Regions from separate parts of the Pantoea cypripedii genome, predicted to be linked through region 3. Evidence: predicted binding sites of a transcription regulator. Region 3 holds the regulator's gene; each other region holds the start of a gene.
The links. The regulator Fur, encoded in region 3, represses iron uptake genes when iron is present. The targets are predictions, from matches to a motif close to ATAATAATGAGAACNACTATCAA.
Positions count from the first base shown of each region.

Region 1: the regulator Fur is predicted to act here: its motif matches at 1,840-1,862, upstream of efeU (iron uptake transporter permease EfeU).
Region 2: the regulator Fur is predicted to act here: its motif matches at 1,175-1,197, upstream of HA50_RS16370 (TonB-dependent receptor domain-containing protein).

Region 1 covers NZ_MLJI01000003.1:270,642-273,926, forward strand. The annotation lists partial or broken gene HA50_RS29320 (TonB-dependent receptor) at 1-508, shown strand, start outside; gene HA50_RS29325 (ABC transporter substrate-binding protein) at 522-1,541, shown strand; gene efeU (iron uptake transporter permease EfeU) at 1,895-3,285, shown strand, end outside.
Region 2 covers NZ_MLJI01000001.1:3,560,149-3,563,433, reverse strand. The annotation lists gene HA50_RS16380 (LysR family transcriptional regulator) at 1-785, shown strand, start outside; gene HA50_RS16375 (Rdx family protein) at 788-1,084, opposite strand; gene HA50_RS16370 (TonB-dependent receptor domain-containing protein) at 1,328-3,285, shown strand, end outside.
Region 3 covers NZ_MLJI01000001.1:1,215,003-1,218,287, forward strand. The annotation lists gene glnS (glutamine--tRNA ligase) at 1-532, shown strand, start outside; gene HA50_RS05540 (hypothetical protein) at 769-1,164, shown strand; gene fur (ferric iron uptake transcriptional regulator) at 1,223-1,669, opposite strand; gene fldA (flavodoxin FldA) at 2,024-2,554, opposite strand; gene ybfE (LexA regulated protein) at 2,677-2,952, opposite strand; gene ybfF (esterase) at 3,121-3,285, opposite strand, start outside.

The DNA.
Region 1 (3,285 bases), on a different contig from region 3:
CAACGGCGACTATGCCATCGATGGGGAACAGCGTAACCGGGGTATTGAGTTGATGGCTGACGGTGATGTCACCGATCGCTTACATATCTACGGTGGCATGACGTGGCTGGACCCGCGTTTGTTAAAAACTGCCAGCAAACAGACCGAGGATAAGCAAATCGTTGGTTTGTCGCGCTACGTCGCCAGCTTGTTTGCTGCCTATGATCTGCCGATGCTGAGTGGCACGGATATCCACGGCGGCCTGCATTATGTGGGGCGGCGCAGCACCGATAACCAGAACAATGGCTGGGTGAGTGGTTATACCACGCTGGACGCTGGAACGGCATGGAAGACGCAACTGTTCAACACCGCCACCACCTTCCGCCTGGATGTGACCAACCTGACGAATCGCCACTACTGGACCAATATCGTACCGGGTGGACTCAACGGTTACAGCGGTTCGGGTTACGCCAGCGCCCAACTGGGCGAGCCGCGTATGGTTCAGGTATCCATGCAGCTTAACTTCTGACGGGAATACACCGATGTTGAAACCGATTTGCCGGTTGGCGCTGATGCTGCCGTTATTGCTGGCTAGCGCCACTTCCCTGGCGCAAACCGTGATTGACGATCGCGGCAATCATGTGGAAATCACCCATCCGGTCAACCATATTGCGGATGCCTGGTTTGCCCATCATTCGTTACTGATGACGCTGGGTGCAGGTGACCGCATTGTCGCGACGGTAAACCATCCGGCAGATCGGCCGTGGATGTTTAAGGTTCAGCCGTCTCTGAACCAGGCTTTACAGGCGCATGGTAAAACCTTCGCCAGTGAAGCGCTGGTGGCGCGCCATGTGGATGCGGTCTTTGTCCCGGCCAATGATCCGGATGCCCAGTCTTACCGCCTGGCGGGCATTCCGGTGCTGGAAATGCAGTTTGATGACTTTGACTCGATGAAACGTTCACTTACCACCACTGCGGCGGTGGTTGGCACGCCTGAGGCGCAGGCACGCGCGGTGGCCTACAACCAGTATCTGGATCAGCAAATCGCCAGCATTCAGGCGAAAACGCAGGGCTTGACCAGTAGCCAGCGTCCAACGGTGCTGCATATTCAGTCGCTCCATCCATTGAAAGTGGATGGCCGCAACACGCTGATTGATACCTGGATCAACCTTGCTGGTGGGCGCAATGTGGCGGCGGGGATTGATGGCAATATGAAGCCTGTTTCTCCGGAGGATGTTATTCGCTGGAACCCGGACGTGATTATCATTGGTGCCGGTGCGGGCAATCTGGCGGATTCTGATTATGCCGGCCTGTTCAATAGCGTGAAGGCGGTGCAGAACCATCGTGTCTGGCAGAATCCGGCGGGAGTATTCCCGTGGGACCGTTATGGTACGGAGGTGGCGTTGCAGATTCAGTGGGCTGCCGCGAAGCTCCACCCGGAACTGTTTCCCGCCCTGGACATCAATGAGGCGACGCGACGTTTTTATCGCCAGTTTTATCAGTACCCGCTGAGTGCCGCCGAGGCCGATCGGATATTGCAGGCGCTGCCGCCAGCCTCCTGATAAATAAAATCCCTGTCATATCAATCTGTTTCCTTTACATATCTCTACAATCGCAAAATAACCTCTGCCAGCTGGTGAGTAACCCAGCTGGCAAAATTTAACGGGTGTGTATTTTTAATACAGAAAAACGCCCAGGCAAGAGCCCTTGATTAATCAGGGGCTTCCTTAAGGTTAACTTAATGTTGTGATGTTCGTCACGATGGTTTGCCAGATAATATATGGCGAACCATGGATCAAAGAGTGTTTTTCCTTTTTTTACTGCGTCGCTGATGGGGAATATTTATTATTTTCATGTGTAGTGATACTAATAATTATTATCATTACGCTTTTAGCGACTATCTGGAGCACTCTACTTGCTGGCGACGTTCATTATCGCATTGCGCGAAGGTCTTGAAGCTGCACTAATCGTAGGTATTATCGCCGCTTTCTTACGCAAAAATGGCAAACCGCTGACCGCCATGTGGGTGGGCGTGGTATGTGCTGTCATTCTCTCCCTTGCCGTCGGTTTTGTACTGAACCTGACTGAAAATGCGTTACCGCAGGCGCGTCAGGAGATGATGGAATCCATCATCGGCCTGGTCGCAGTGTTCTTTGTCACCGGCATGGTGATGTGGATGAACTCCCATGCTCACAACCTGAAGCGTCAGCTGGAAACCGAAGCCGCAGAGGCGATAACACGCTCCAGTGCGATGGCGCTGGCGAGCATGGCCTTTTTGTCGGTGCTGAAAGAAGGCTTCGAGACCAGCGTCTTTTTACTGGCGACGTTTTCTGCTTCGCAATCGGCCACCTGGGCGGCGATAGGTGCGGTGCTGGGCTTGCTGGTGGCGGTGCTGGTGGGATGGGGCATTTATGCCGGTGGGATTCGTATTAACCTGTCCCGTTTCTTCCGTTTTACGGGTCTGTTCCTGATTCTGGTTGCCGCCGGATTAATTATCTCCGCCTTACGCAGTGCGCATGAAGCTGGCTGGCTCAATGCCGGGCAGCAGCGTGTTGCCGACCTCACCTGGCTGGTGACACCGGGCACGGTGCAGTCTGCATTGATCACCGGGGTACTCGGCATCCCGGCCGATCCCCGGCTGGTGGAGTTCGCGGGCTGGCTGATTTACATCGTCGCCGTTGCGGCCCTGATCTACTGGCCAGCACACCTGCGACCTGCGCCCAAGCGAGCGGCGCAGTTTACCACCGTGACCGGGGCAGGCCTGGCGCTCACCGCGTTGCTGCTGTTTCTGGTTTACCCGGCACCGAATGCTGATATTCCCGATGAAATTCCGCTGGTGAGCCGCACGTCGCAGCAAACCGTAGGCCATATCAGTAGCCAGCCTGCTGCGGGCAAACCCCAGTTTGCCGTTACCCTTGAGGGGCTACCTGCCGCAGCGCTGACGGTGCCTGATGATCAGTTAAGCAAAGTCACCACTTCCGGTAAGCAGGAGTGGCAGGCGGATTACAGCTATGAGCCAGCCGACGCCAGCTCGCCACTGACGCTGGATCAGGTGATGGAAGCCTATGGCAACCGCATTCCGGTGGGATTAAGCCCGGCGCAGCATCCTGGCCCGTATCAGGCGAAATGGACGGTGAATTGCAGCGTGGACGCTACCATGATGCGTGGCGTAGTGGTAACCGCAGAATCGCACTCGTCAACCTATATCACTTTATCCGGCAGTGGCCTGCAATCGCCGCGCACCATTAGCGCCCGCGCCCGTAATGCAGAAGCGGGCTGCGACTGGCAAATCAGCCCGGCGTTTTC
Region 2 (3,285 bases), 2.3 Mb from region 3:
CGCTGGGTAAGCGCCTGCAGGAGCTGGAAGAGGAAATTGGTTCACCGCTGTTTACCCGCACACCACGTCGTATGGTGTTGACCGAAGCCGGAACCTTTCTCTATCGCCAGGCCTGCGACATCTTAAGCCGGGTCAATCAACTCAAGCGCCAGACCATCACCATCGCCACGCGCAAACAGCGCCGGGTAAATATCGGTATTTCCTACCTTTATCTGCGTTATTTCAACAGCATCCTGATGGATTACTACCGCAACCGCCCCGACTGGGACATCAACGTGATTGTGTCTGATTCCAGCCATCTGGAAGCGATGCTGCTGGATAACACCGTGGATATTGCGCTGATGCAAGTTCCTGGCGATCGCCAGCCCTGGTTTATCCGTGAGCTGGAACCGATTGATACTATCGCGGTGATTTCTTCCCACTACAGCCCAATGCTGGCCGGGAAAGCCTTGCAGTTCAGTGACCTGAGCGGCATTCCGCTGATGTTGCTGCACCGTATCGGCGGGGAAGGGACCTATGAAGTGATGCGCAGCAAACTGTTCAGTAGCCTCGATCAGGTGAATATCACCATTAAGGTTTCAGAACCGCGTCTGGTATTGGAAATGATGGAGCAGGGTTTTGATGGCGCGGCATTTTTACCGCGCTCCGAATTTATCCCCAGCGCACTGGGCAAATATATGGTGTGCCCGCTGGCGGAACCTTTCGCGATTTATCATCCGGCGATCGTCACCTTAAGTACCGCGCAGGACCGGCTGTTATGGCCGCAGGAGCATGAGGTCGCCTGACCTCAATTCCCGGTCGGTTTCTTCTTATCCACATGCCCCAGCTCGCGATCCGGGAAACAATAATCACGCACCCGCTGCTTTAATGCGGCGGCGTCGGGAAAACCGCCTTCCTGTTTACGCTCCCAAATCACCTTGCCATCAATGGTTATCTCAAACACGCCGCCGGTGCCGGGCTGCAAGGTGACAGAGGCTAAATCGTCAGCAAAAGTATGCAGCAGCTCCTGTGCCATCCACGCTGAGCGCAGCAGCCAGTTGCATTGCGTACAGTAATGAATATTCACCGCCGGTTTGTGTGTCATTTCATCGCTCATCTTAATTGATTGATTAGTAATAAGTTAACTGCGGTTAACAAAATGTGCTGTCTAAGATACATCTTAGTGTAAATGGTATTGATAATGATTACCACTTGCATTACATTTCTGACGAAATCATTTATAACATAAAAAAAGTCTGTAACTTTTTACGGTTTTTATACAAAACTGTGGTTTTCTGGCAGCAAGCACGTGAGCGAATACTAACAATTAACAAGGTATTTCGCGTCTATGTCTCCAATTTTTCAGGGGTTCACCTCACAGCGTCTGTTTAAAACAGCGGTGCTGGCATCCGCCATCCATGCAGCCTGCGGCTACGCAGCCACCAGCGACAATCAGGATCTGGCGATTTCAGGCAAAAAAACCACCACAAATGAACCGGTGATGACGGTCACTGCGCCGAAACAACCGCTGGTTGCCGGTAGCCGTACCACGCTTTCTGCCGACGAGTTGCAGAAACAGGGTGGTAATGATTTTGGCTCCATTATGCGCTATCAGCCGCTGGTCACCGCGCCGGGTGCCGCTGGCGGCAGCAACACCGGCAAGAGTGGCTATACCGGGGACCGTGGCGGTTATACCGGTTATAACATTCGTGGCCTGGAAGATAACCGCGTTTCCATTGACGTAGACGGCATTGAACAGCCTTTAGCCACCGGCCGCAGCTCAGTGGGCCGTGCCGGTTCAGGCACCTTCGGGATTGGTCGCGACTATATCGATCCTTATATGTATGGATCCGTGGGTATCGTCGAAGGCGCTACCGATGTTTCCAACAAGAACCTGGCGCTTGGCGGATCGGTTTCATTCCGGCCAAAATCCCCGGATGACTATTTGTCACCCACCAAACAAACCTACTTCGGTTACCAGAGTGACTACGACTCTTCCAACCGCAGCTGGCACAACGGCATCACTGCCGCGGCAGGCGATGAAACCCTGCGTGGTATTGTGGTGATCAGCCGTCGTGACGGCCAGGAAACCCGCAATAACAGCGGAACCATTGATGCGTATCCGGCGAACTGGCACTCTGACGCCATTGCCGCGACCGGTATCTGGCAGCCAAACAGCGAACACCAGTTCAGCGCCACCCTGGATTACTATCACAAAACCAACCACACCAACTTCGATTACTGGGGCAGCAGCACCACGACTATTTATGGCCGAGCCGATCAGAGCAGCCAGACGCGTCGCTGGAGCGGCATGCTGAAAGATCTCTGGACGCCAGATAACAACCTGCTGGTGGACAGCCTCGAAAGCAGCATCTATTACCAGCAAACCGAAGCACATGATGATACCGCTGCGCCAGCGGCCGGTACGGTTGAAGCCCACAATATCTATTCAAACTACAACACCAAAACCTTTGGCTTTGAAACCAAAGGGGAAAAAAGCTGGTTGTTTAACAACTTCCGCTACGGCCTGAACGGCAGCATTGCCAAAACCGAACGTCCGTACTGGCTGGATCCGGCACAGACCTCGTACAACAACATCACCCGACCTGAAGCGGATAGCCGTACCTGGAGTTTAGGCGTCTATGCTGAAGATACGATGAGCTGGGATCTGAATGGTCACACCTTCTCGATCATTCCTGGGGTGCGTTACGCTTACCAGAATACCAAGCCGCAAAATCTTTCCAGCCTGGCAGGCGGTGATGCGGATCTGTCTACCGGTGATGTGGAAACGCTTTATGGCAAGGGATTCAGTGACGGGCAGATCCTGCCGTCGCTCGCCTTCCAGTACAATCTGACGCCGAAGATGATGGCGTATCTGCAATACAAGCGCGGTGCGCAGTTCCCGAACGCCAGCCAAATGTATGGCTCATGGAACCTGTCGTCTAATTACGGTGGTAGCAATCAGTATGCTCTGCTGGGTAACACTGACTTGAAAACCGAAACCAGCAACAACTTTGAGTTCGGTCTGAAAGGTGAAGCTGTCGAAGGGATCACCTTCTCGGCGGCGACCTTCTACAACAGTTACAAAAACTTTATCGACTACACCCGTTACAGCCGTAGCGCGAATCCGGAAGTCTTCACTAACATTCCGGATAACATCGGTATCGCTTACCGCGCAGAAAACCGTGATAAAGCTTATATCTATGGGGCAGAGTTCGGCAGCAAGTTCAACATCGGGACATGGGTGCCTGAAGTTGATGGCCTGACTGCACGCCTGGCGTTTGGTTATGCGCAGGGCGCGTCGAA
Region 3 (3,285 bases):
TGATGTGCCGTTCAGCCGCGAAGTGTGGATCGATCGCGCGGATTTCCGTGAAGAAGCCAATAAACAGTACAAACGTCTGGTGCTGGGCAAAGAAGTCCGTCTGCGTAATGCTTACGTGATCCGTGCAGAGCGCGTGGCAAAAGACGAAGAAGGCAATATCACCTGCATCTACTGTAGCTGTGACGTTGATACCCTGAGCAAAGATCCGGCTGATGGCCGCAAGGTGAAGGGTGTGATCCACTGGGTTTCAGCGATCCACGCGCTGCCAGCGGAATTCCGTCTCTACGATCGTCTGTTCAGCGTGCCAAATCCGGGAGCGGCTGAGGATTTCCTCACCACCATTAACCCGAATTCGCTGGAAATCAAACAGGGCTTTGTCGAGCCGGGACTGCGTGATGCCGATGCACTGGCGCCGTATCAGTTTGAACGTGAAGGTTATTTCTGCGCAGACAGCGTTTACTCACAGCCCTCTAAGCTGGTGTTTAACCGCACTGTCGGTTTACGTGATACCTGGGCGAAAATCGGCGATTAATCCTTTTTGTCGTTATCACCATATCATCACGAAAGGGCGAGCAATCGCCCTTTTTTATTGGCTGTAATTTCGGGCTGGCAACCTTTTATGCTGTAGGCTGTGAAAGGCGTTTGTTACCGGGATTTGCAACTAATCTGACTTTAGTAAAATTAATCCATTTGCGAGTGTGAAAAACTGTATTTCAGGTAGGCTATGCGCTCCCAGACGTTGCTCCGCGGGTTATAAAAGGAAAAAAAATGACGAGTCTCGCTCAGGAAGCCAAACACAGCGTAGTGGTTTTACATCAGCTTATCGAACGTATTTTTAATCAGTCAGAGGGCACTGACGACAGCATTGAGTTGTTTCTCTCGCATTTTCACCCGGATTTCAAAATGGTGACCCCGCAGGGAAAACAGCTGGATTTGAATGCGACGGAGGTGTTGTTCCGCCAGTTGCGTGGTCAGCGGGAAGGGATGCGCATCGCGACCAGCGAACATGCCATCATTTCACAGCAAAGCCAGGAAGTGACCATTCAATATCGTGAATTGCAAATGATGAACGGCAACAACCAGAGCCGCATTTCTCTGGCGGTGCTGGATTGCACCACCTCCATTCCGCGCTGGCGTTACCTGCAGGAAACGCTGGTTCTGTAATTTCAGGCATAAAAAAACCGGTGCCAGGCACCGGTTTTTTCATACTGCATAGCACACTTTATTGCTTATCGTGGAGCGTCTCGTCTTCGCGGCAGTCTCCCAGCGCACAGTGGCCGTACAGGTACAGGCTGTGGTTGGTGAGTTTGATACCGTGACGTGTTGCGATTTCACGTTGACGCGTCTCAATAGACTCATCACTGAACTCGATCACTTTGCCACAATCCAGGCAGATCAAGTGGTCATGATGATGCTGTTGCGTCAGTTCAAAGACGGATTTGCCACCTTCAAAGTTATGACGAGTCACGATACCCGCGTCATCAAACTGGTTAAGAACGCGATATACCGTTGCCAGACCAATCTCTTCGCCCATGTCGATCAGGCGTTTGTACAAATCTTCCGCACTGACGTGATGGCACTCGGGTTCCTGAAGCACTTCCAGAATTTTCAGTCTGGGTAGAGTGACTTTCAGGCCAGCCTTCTTCAATGCGGAGTTGTTGTCAGTCATGCGGATATTGTCCTGTTACTTTGCTAGTCACTTGCGGCGCAGGGCCTTGAATGTCGATCACGCGCATTCTCATTTGCGTCTCATTATAGAACTCAAGCAGTGAAATGAAAACCAAGGGCACGTCCTGAAATCACCAATGGCTGTAGGGATAAATGTCGCTAACGCCGGCGGGGATCGTACAGGTCTTTGTTTCCATTTCACTCAGCCTCATTCTGATGCCAGAGGAATAAGCGGATGACCGTTACGGGTATTCTACAGATTTGCAGGTAAAAGTTAAAAAAACGTGGCTATTATTTTTATAGGAATTTCCGATTCTCAATGTGAGCCAGCGCCCACATTGAGTAGGAAAGGGGATCAGGCTTCGATAATGTCTTTCAACTGCAGCTCATCGAAAATCTGTTTCACCCACTTATCAACACGTTCGTTGGTCAGTTCCGGCTGACGATCTTCATCGATAGCCAGACCAAGGAAGTGTTTGTCATCGGCCAGACCTTTGGATGCTTCGAAGTGGTAACCTTCAGTCGGCCAGTGACCGACAATCACCGCACCATTTGGCTCGATAATGTCACGGATGGTGCCCATCGCATCACAGAAGTATTCTGCATAATCTTCCTGGTCGCCACAGCCGAACAGCGCAACCAGTTTGCCATTGAAGTCGATCTCTTCCAGTGTCGGGAAGAAATCATCCCAGTCACACTGCGCTTCGCCGTAGTACCAGGTCGGAATGCCCAGCAACAGAATATCGAATGCTTCGAGATCTTCTTTAGTGCTCTTGGCAATGTCATGCACTTCGGCCACGTCTTTACCCAGTTGTTTCTGGATCATTTTTGCAATGTTTTCAGTGTTGCCGGTATCGCTGCCGAAGAAAATGCCTACGATTGCCATGGGTTAAGTGACCTCTTAAATCCTGATATTGAATACGTAATTACAGCGAATGATAGCAGACCGGGCAAAGTGGCGGAACTTGTAAAGCCGTGACTTTTGTTCCTGCGTGCGGTCTGCGCCTGTTACGACAGTTTGAGCTGCGCCAGCAGCATTTGTTCAATCAATTCGCTACGGCTGATGTTTTGTTGCTCAGCCAGGGTGTTGAGTGCATCAACGGCCTCGCTGCTCATTTTCAGCTCAACACGACGCAATCCTCGCACTTTATCGCGTTTCAGCTGATTGCGTTTGTTAATCCGCAACTGTTCGTCACGCGTCAGCGGACTGGTTTTGGGGCGACCGGGACGCCGCTCATCAGCGAAGAGATCGAGCGTGGTACGGTCAGTCTGTTCTTTTGCCATGATTTGTAAAACTGAGTGGGCGCGAACGGCGGAAAGGCGCTGCGCGATTTATACATTATCGGCCCGGCCACGGTGAAAAAATCATCCGTGGCAAATTTTTAGCGCGACATCATACTCCAGCGCCCCTTACTACGCCAACCTTAAACGGTTCGCGGCAAGCTTTTGCTTTTACAGTACAAAAAATCGGCGCACTGCGCGTAAAACGGCTTCGGGTTTTTCGGCATGGACCCAGTGCCCGGCTCCGCTGATGACATGCGCATGTGCCTGGGGGAACTGGCGCAACAACGCATCACGGTGCTGATTATCCAGATAGGGAGAATCACCGCCGCGGAT